Regions from separate parts of the Guptibacillus sedimenti genome, predicted to be linked through region 1. Evidence: riboswitches for the same ligand, from Rfam matches in the RefSeq annotation. Region 1 holds a riboswitch; the other holds the start of a gene.

What was found. A riboswitch is a leader RNA that binds a small molecule or an ion and turns the genes downstream of it on or off. The one in region 1 is predicted to bind S-adenosylmethionine.
Region 2: linked by a shared signal. The riboswitch ahead of PQ578_RS02360 (MetQ/NlpA family ABC transporter substrate-binding protein) and the one ahead of mmuP (S-methylmethionine permease) in region 1 are both predicted to bind S-adenosylmethionine.

Annotation. Positions count from the first base shown of each region.
Region 1 covers NZ_JAQQWV010000001.1:31,662-36,091, forward strand. The annotation lists gene PQ578_RS00125 (GNAT family N-acetyltransferase) at 1-277, shown strand, start outside; gene PQ578_RS00130 (SGNH/GDSL hydrolase family protein) at 569-1,801, shown strand; gene PQ578_RS00135 (hypothetical protein) at 1,931-2,077, shown strand; SAM riboswitch class I at 2,143-2,245, shown strand; gene mmuP (S-methylmethionine permease) at 2,328-3,731, shown strand; gene mmuM (homocysteine S-methyltransferase) at 3,706-4,430, shown strand, end outside.
Region 2 covers NZ_JAQQWV010000001.1:481,213-485,642, reverse strand. The annotation lists gene PQ578_RS02370 (methionine ABC transporter permease) at 1-642, opposite strand, end outside; gene PQ578_RS02365 (methionine ABC transporter ATP-binding protein) at 632-1,666, opposite strand; gene PQ578_RS02360 (MetQ/NlpA family ABC transporter substrate-binding protein) at 1,688-2,497, opposite strand; SAM riboswitch class I at 2,669-2,777, opposite strand; gene PQ578_RS02355 (S9 family peptidase) at 2,880-4,430, opposite strand, start outside.

The DNA of each region.
Region 1 (4,430 bases):
TATTACGGATGATCAGGCAGAATGGAACAATGGAAGCTACCTGATAGATGCTGAAGGAATTAGGGTATTTAAGGGAGATAAGGCGAATGCAGCGTGTGCTCATCCACCAAAACGAGGCCTTCGATGTACCATTAATACGCTGACTTCTGTATTGACTGGATACCAGGAGCCTTTCTTTCTTTATGAAGCTGGTTTATTAGAAGGATCAAAGGAAGAAGTTGCGCGATTGCAAAGCATATGTTCCGCAAAGAAAACAAATTTCATGGACTTCTTTTAACTCAAAAAACCCCTAATCTCACATGTGAGATTAGGGGTTTTGTTCGTATAATAACAAAAGTGCTAGAGGTGCTTATATTTCAGAGATATTTTATCTATTGTTCTTTCGTTTGCAATTTCTTTACGTTCGGTTACATAGAGCATCAATCCATCCAAATAGGGGTATTCTGTTTATTAACAATTTAGAGACAGAAAGATTAAGACCAACTGAGGCTAGTTATGATGGACGAAGCCTTTTGTAAGGATAACTAATAGAGGTTGAATGAAACTGTAAACGAGAGGCGAGTAAACAATGACACGTATCGTAACATTATTCGTACTGATTCTTATAGCTGGATTATTAAGTATAGTAAGCGCGAAAGGATGGCCTTCTTCTATGAAGGATGCAGCCAATAAGAGTGAATGGGTAGGTTCATGGACAGCAAGCATGCAGGCCCCAGCTAAAGATGGAAATTCTCATGAGGGATTTATGGATCAAACAATCCGATTAATTCTTCGTCCGCATATGGAAGGGGAGAAAATGCGAATTCGATTATCCAATGAATTTGGTTCACTTCCTTTATCTATGAAAGAAGTGAGAGTTGCGATATCCAAGGAAGGTGCAAGTATTGATAAGGAGACGGACAAGTTGATTACCTTTGATGGAAAAGAAGCCGTAACGATTCCTCAAGGAGAAACACAGTATAGTGATCCAATTGATTTTCCGGTAAACGCCGATCAAAATATAACGGTTAGTTTGTATGTAGATCGTGAAACAGGCCCAACAACGTGGCATCAGCGTTCAAATCAAACAGTCTATATGACTGAAAAAGGGAACCATACCGGAGATGAAAAGGGCTCTGCATATACCTCAAAAGAAGAAGCATGGTTCTGGCTAGACCGTTTAGAGGTTGTGCCTGACGAATCTGTAGAAGGATCTGTCGTTGTAATGGGAAGCTCAATTGCAAATGGCAACTATTCCACGTTAAACGCAAACCGCCGTTGGCCTGATTATCTTGCTAATCGAATGAATGCGAAAGACGCTGACGTGAGAATGTCTGTATTAAATGCAGGAATTTCTGCTAACCATTTAATTAATAGTGAAGAAGGAAAAGGTCAAAATGCATTTGCAAGATTACAACGAGATGTGCTAAGTCAAGAAGGGATCAAAGGTGTTATCCTACATGAGGGCATTAATGATTTAAGACACTATCCTGAATATGATTCAAAGAAAATCATTGATCGAATGAAAAAAATCATTAAAGCAACTCACGAAAAGGGTCTTCCCATTTATGGAGGTACGTTAACTCCTTATAAAGATTCTAGTATGTTTACAAAAGAGGGAGAAAAGACGCGTCAGGAAGTGAACGAGTGGATTCGAACGAGCGGAGAATTTGATGCGGTCATTGATTTTGATAAAGCATTGAGGGATCCAGATGAGCCAGAAAAGTTTCTCTCGAAGTATGATTCTGGGGATCATTTGCATCCGAATGACGAAGGGTATAAAAAGATGGCAGAAGCGGTAGATTTTTCGATATTTAAATAAAAGTAAGCCTTGCAAAAAGAACAAACGTTCGCTAAAATTGAGTTATCAACCGAATATACGTTCTAACATCATGGTATGGCTTCCACTTTCTTAGGGGGAGCCATCTTTTTTTAGGAGGAGGGAAAGGGAATGGAAAATGAGTACATTTTAAAGCAAGCTGGGAAAGATATGAGGGAAGCGATGACGCGATTTTCTAAAGTAAAGAAACGTGATGGTATGAAAACAATTGTCCAAAGACAAATGCAGGGAAGTCGTCAATGGAAAAGAGATATTTGATAGGTGCTTTTATCGTAACGTCTTGACAAATCTTGTCTGACTTGATACTTTTGTAAAAATATATTTTCTTATCCAGAGAGGTGGAGGGACTGGCCCTTTGAAACCTCAGCAACAGGTCCATAGGATACTGTGCTAACTCCAGCGGGTGATAAACCTGATAGATGAGAGCCTTCGGTTTTATTTTGTCAGTTACGCACTCATTTTGAGTGCGTTTTTTGTTTTTCTGGATGGAAAAGTAAGGAGAAGTAACATGGAAAGCAAACAAGGTTTTCAAAGGGAAATGAAGTCAAGACATGTGGTGATGCTTTCACTTGGAGGGGTCATCGGTACGGGATTGTTTTTAAGTTCTGGATATACGATCCAACAAGCTGGCCCTATTGGGACGATCCTTTCTTATCTGGTAGGTGCACTTGTTGTTTACCTGGTTATGCTGTGTTTGGGAGAGCTAGCGGTTCATATGCCTGAGACAGGTGCCTTTCATAGCTATGCGGCTCAATACATTGGCGGAGGAACCGGTTATACAGTTGCCTGGTTGTACTGGCTAACTTGGACAGTTGCGCTAGGTTCAGAGTTTACAGCTGCTGGTATGCTCATGCAAAGGTGGTTTCCATTCGTTAGCGTGTGGATCTGGAGTGGATTGTTTGCTGCTATAATTTTTATTTTAAATGTTCTAACAGTGAAATTTTTTGCTGAGAGCGAATTCTGGTTTGCTCTTGTAAAAGTTCTGGCTATCGTGTTGTTCATTATCTTAGGTGCAGCAGCGATCGTAGGATTTATTCCAATGGAATCTGGAGGGAACGAGTCCTTATTCGCTAACTTTACAGATGAAGGCATATTTCCGAATGGTGCATTTGCTATTTTAATGACGATGCTGGCAGTGAATTTTGCTTTCTCAGGAACTGAACTCATTGGAATTGCAGCTGGAGAAACAGAAAATCCTGCTCAAACCATTCCAAAAGCAATACGAACCACGTTAATTAGACTGATTCTATTTTTTGTCGGTTCAATCTTTATATTATCAGCACTTCTACCAGCATCAGAAGCTGGCGTTCTAGAAAGTCCATTTGTTGCAGTACTTGAAAGAATTGGTGTTCCTTACGCAGCTGATTTGATGAATTTTGTTATCCTTACCGCTATTTTATCCGCTGCAAATTCAGGGTTATATGCTTCGTCGAGAATGCTCTGGTCACTTTCAGACAAGCAAATGATTTCTCCTATTTTTGCTAGGCTCAACAAAAATGGTGTCCCTCTTAATGCTGTGATTTTAAGCATGTTAGGTGGAGCACTAGCACTACTTTCAAGCATCATTGCGCCAGATACCGTTTATGTGGTGCTTGTCTCTATTTCTGGGCTTGCTGTTGTCATTGTCTGGATGAGTATTAGTGCGTCACAATTTCTTTTTAGAAAGAAATATGTAAAAGGCGGCAGATCAATTAAAGACCTCGGCTATCGAACGCCATTCTATCCAATCGTTCCGATTCTAGCTTTCGTGTTATGTCTGGCTTCCTTGATTGGCATTGCTTTTGATCCGACACAGCGAGTGGCATTGTACTGTGGGATACCGTTTATTGCACTATGTTATGGAAGTTACTATTTAACAAAACGAGTAAAGAAAAGGGGAATAAGCAATGTGGCAGAATCAAAATCCTATTAAGGCAATTTTAGAAGATTTTAATTTGGTGATATTGGACGGAGCCCTTGCGACAGAGCTCGAAAAATATGGGTGTAACTTAAATGACCCACTTTGGTCTGCGCGCGTTTTGCTTGAAAATCCAGAGCTTATCTATCAGGTTCACCTAGATTATTTCCGTGCAGGTGCAGACTGTGCAATAACATCAAGTTATCAAGCTACAATGGAAGGATTAACAGCTCGTGGTTTAGGTGAAGGAGAGGCAGTGGAGCTAATAAAGAAAACTGTTTTTCTTGCGCGCCAGGCACGGGATGATTTCTGGGAGCAAGAGGGGAAGTTGAATCGCCCAAAACCTTTTATCGCAGCTTCCGTTGGACCTTATGGAGCCTACTTAGCTGATGGCTCCGAGTATCGGGGCGATTACAATGTTAGCGATGAGGTGCTTACCGCGTTTCATCGTCCAAGAATAGAAGCATTGATTGAGGCAGGTGCGGATGTTTTGGCGTTTGAAACCATTCCGTCTTTTCAAGAAGCGAAAGTTTTAGGTTCCCTATTACAAGATTTTCCATCCACTTATGCCTGGCTTTCTTTCACTCTTCAAAATGAGGAAGAAATGAGCGATGGAACGTCTTTAAAAGCATCTTCTCAATATTTTAAGGAAAATGACCAGATTGCGGCAATCGGCATTAACTGTGCGTCTCCTTCGCTTGTGACAAAAGCGAT
Region 2 (4,430 bases), 450 kb from region 1:
CCCAAACGACTGTAGTCCCTGAACAAGGACAATAAGCAGAAAGACCGTCACGTACATCACATCAACTTCATACCGCAAATGCCCATAGCGGTAAGCAAGGTCTCCAAGCCCACCTGCGCCAACAAGTCCAGCCATAGCCGTTGCCCCAATGAGTCCGATCGTAGCAATCGTTAACCCAAGCACAATCGAGGATCGCGATTCTCTGACTAGAACGTGCCAAATAATGTGTCTCGTTTTGACCCCCATCGCTTCATACGCTTCAACAACTCCGCGATCTACTTCAAGTAAAGCGGATTCCATCAGCCTCGCAATGTACGGAGCTGTAAAAACAACGAGCGGCACAATCACGCCTTTCACGCCGATTGTTGTGCCTGCAATCATTTTCGTAAAAGGTAAAATGAAAAAGAGTAGAATAATGAATGGAATCGACCTGATCACATTAATAACTGCATTTAGCAAGCGGAAAAGAACCTTGTTTTCAAGTGCTTTTTCAGGTCGTGTTAAAACGAGTAACACACCTAGCGGAAGCCCTATTAATACCGAGATCAGGAGGGAAATGCCAACCATCTGAAACGTTTCTATAATGGCACTCCAAATATCTGCTCCCCAAAGATCGAGGAATTCCGAAATCTTAGCTGACATGTGCCTCCACCTCCTGAACATATCCTTCGACGACAACGCCGTTTTCTTCTAAAAAGGCGACAGCTCTATCCGTTTCATCTGTATTACCTTCCAAATGAACGACAAGTCTCCCAAACGGCTGATCCTTTAGCTGCGTAATATTCCCCGCTAATATCGACGGATACACGTCGAACTTTTTACTAACATGCGCAAGAGCCGGACTTCCGGAACGCTCGCCTATAAAGGAAAGGTTCACGATCTGACCACTTTCTTTCAAACGCGTAACGAGCGACTCTGGAAGCTCATCTTGGAAGAGCGACTGTACAAACCGTTTTGCCGTGGATGTCTCGGGTTGACTAAAGATATCAACAACTCTGCCTTGTTCAATCACTTTTCCATTCTCCATTACAGCGACTTCATGACATATCTTCTGAACAACATGCATTTCGTGAGTAATGAGTAAAATCGTAATGCCAAAATCACGATTAATTTGTTCCAATAGCGCCAAAATGGACTCGGTCGTATCAGGGTCAAGCGCACTTGTCGCCTCGTCACATAAAAGCACCTCAGGTTCATGAGCAAGCGCACGCGCAATCGCAACTCGCTGCTTCTGTCCTCCAGAGAGCTGAGAAGGATAAGCATCGCGCTTATCCGATAACCCAACGATCTCTAAGTATTTATCCACCCGATTTTCAATTTCTTTTTTGGGTACGCCCGTTAGCTTAAGTGGAATCGCAATGTTCTGGTGTACAGTTCCCGTTTTCAACAAATTAAAGGATTGAAAGATCATGCCAATTCGCTGTCTTGTTTTTTGAAGCTTATTAGTTGATAAGGAAGTGAGCTCGACATCATTGATAAACACTTTTCCATTTGTCGGTCTCTCCAAAAGGTTCACCATGCGGACAAGCGTACTTTTGCCAGCGCCACTGTAGCCAATGACACCATAGATGCTCCCTTTTTCAACCTGCAGAGAAACATCATCTACAGCTTTTGTTACCGTCTCGCCACTTTGATACGTTTTCGTTATGTTCTCTAATCGAATCATCTCGCCCACTCCTCTTCCAAATTACCAGGATGCCACTACAGATCCGTTAAATTCATCCTGGATAAACTGTTTCACTTCATCTGACTGATAATAGTCCACTAGCTTCTGAATACGCTCATCATCTTTATTTTCTGTTTTTGTCGCGATGACGTTCACCCAAGGGGAATCTTCTGGCTCCATTTCAAGAGAATCTTCTTTCGGGACACGCCCACTTTCCATCGCGAAGTTTGTGTTAATTGCCGCGATCGCAAGCTCACCTAGCTGTCTCGGAATCTGTGAAGCTTCTAATGGAACAAACTCGAGATTGTAAGGGTTTTTCTCAATATCTTTAATCGTCGCTTTTACACCAACGCCATCTTTTAACTCAATAATGCCAGCTTCTTCAAACAACATTAACGCCCTGGGCTCACCTGTTGAGTGGTTTGGCAATCCTACTTTGTCGCCTTCCTGTAGTTCATCAAGACTTTTATATTGATCAGAATAAATACCCATTGGAAAATTAATCGTTGTCGCTACTTTTGAAAGCTCCAAGCCACGTTCTTTCACGAAGTCATTTAAATATGGTTCATGTTGAAACACGTTCGCATCAAGTTCCCCTTCATCAAGCGCCGTGTTGGGCATTACATAATCATTGAATGCCATCACTTCGATCTCAAATCCATCTTCCGCTGCCACTTCCTTCACTTTGTTCATCACATCTTCATGCGGTCCAGCTGTTACGCCAACCTTAAGTGGCTCATCTTCTCCAGAACCTCCAGATGCCTCGTTTCCTGAACAAGCTGCCAAAAAGACTAATAGTAGTGTTCCTAGTAAATAGAATGATTTCTTCATCTTTGAATCTCCTCCAGAAATATGTAGTAATGTAAAGCGTTCTAGCACTAAAACTTAAAAGCACAAAAGTTCTTTTATCTGTTAAAATCCCACCCAATAAAAAAACTCCCTCTGTAAAGGACAGAGAGAGTTGAGTGATTTCGGATAACAAATCAGCCGTGCTTGAACTCCCTCTCATCTTTCAAACGATTGCTCGTTTGCTGGAATTAGCACCTTTCTCACGAACTGAGATGGTTGCTGGGCGTCATAGGGCCAGTCCCTCTGCCACTCTTGATAAGAGTTTTCAATATTATTTAACTATTTTCAATAGTATAGTATCTTTCTCGAAAGGCGTCAAGGGCAGATCGAGAAAAAACGCGTGCTGCGAAAACGCGAGTGCCTGTCACTCCCCGGTATTTGTCGAATCCCGCCCTCCGCGTTGATCAAACCAGTTTACGAGATGCTTCAGCCTCGCCACTCTTAGCTCTGGATGCCCACTGCGAGATAAATTATGATCTGAATCTGGGAATCTCACAAACATCGTATCTTTGCCACGATGTTTTAAGGCAATATACAACTGCTCTCCCTGCTCAATAGGACAGCGGTAATCATGTTCGCTATGCAGAATAAGAAGTGGCGTCTGAATTTGATCAACATACTTCAAAGGCGAATGGTGCCACAGTTTATCAGGGTTCTCATCAAGATCACTTCCAACTTCCCACTTAGTAAAGAAATAGCCGATGTCACTTACCCCATAGAAGCTCTGCCAGTTTGAAATCGAGCGCTGTGTGACGGCTGCTTTAAAGCGATCCGTTTTTCCAACGATCCAGTTTGTCATAAATCCACCGTAGCTTCCTCCTGTTACGTAGAGTCGATCTTCATCAATAAAGGAATAACTCTTCAATGAAGCATTAACACCCGCCATCACATCCTCATAATCGCCACCACCATAGTCCCCTCGGCAGCCATTTACAAACTCTTGACCGTACCCTTGGCTTCCGCGTGGATTTGTGTATAAAACAGCATACCCCTTTGAAGCGAGAAACTGAAATTCATGCATAAACGAATTTCCATACATCATATGTGGACCGCCATGAATTTCAAGAATGAGAGGGTATCTTTGCCCATCTTTAAAGCCAGCCGGTCGCATGATCCATCCCTGAATCTCTAACCCGTCTTTACCGTTGTATGTAAAGCTCTCTGGAGACGAAAGCTCCATATGTTGAAGAACCTCCTCATTTGATTGAGAAATACGCTCCTCATTGACTCGGTCACCATGAAACGAAAGCGTATAGATATCACCAATGTTTAGAGGATCACTAACTGCAACCGCCGCTTCATTTGTCTTCGGTATGTAGTGAAAAGCGTAGAAGTGCCTGTCACCACCCGTTATTTGTCGAACTGTGCAATCGACGTTAGCGCAGTACACGCCAGTGCTTCCCTGTTCACTAGCAAGAAAATAGACTTCCGTTCCATCCTCATTCCACACTGCCCCTGGCGAAGCGCCTCCCCAGTGCATATCTGAAATCAACACATCCGAGCACTCCAAATCAACCGTATCTGTTAAACAAGTAAACTCCTTTTTCTCTACATCAACGGTCCACACCTTATTTAATGTAGCTCCCTCATGAAGAAAGAAGTGCCCGACGAAAGAGAGCTTCTCTCCATCTGGTGACCATCTCGGAGCTTCAAAGCTACCGCCCTCACTGTTCAATTGATCCGGATCGACCTTACCTTCTTCTAATCGCTGTACGAAAAGATCCGACCGCATATACGAACCATGTTCCGCATCCTCATTGCGGCTTCTCACATAAGCAATCGATTGACCATCTGGTGACCAGCTAGGACTTGAATGGTTAAACGGAGCATCCGTCAACCATTTGATCTTCTCTCCTCCTGAGGATACGTCGATGATGACAATCTGCAGGTGATGCCCATCCAGAAAACCAGCGCC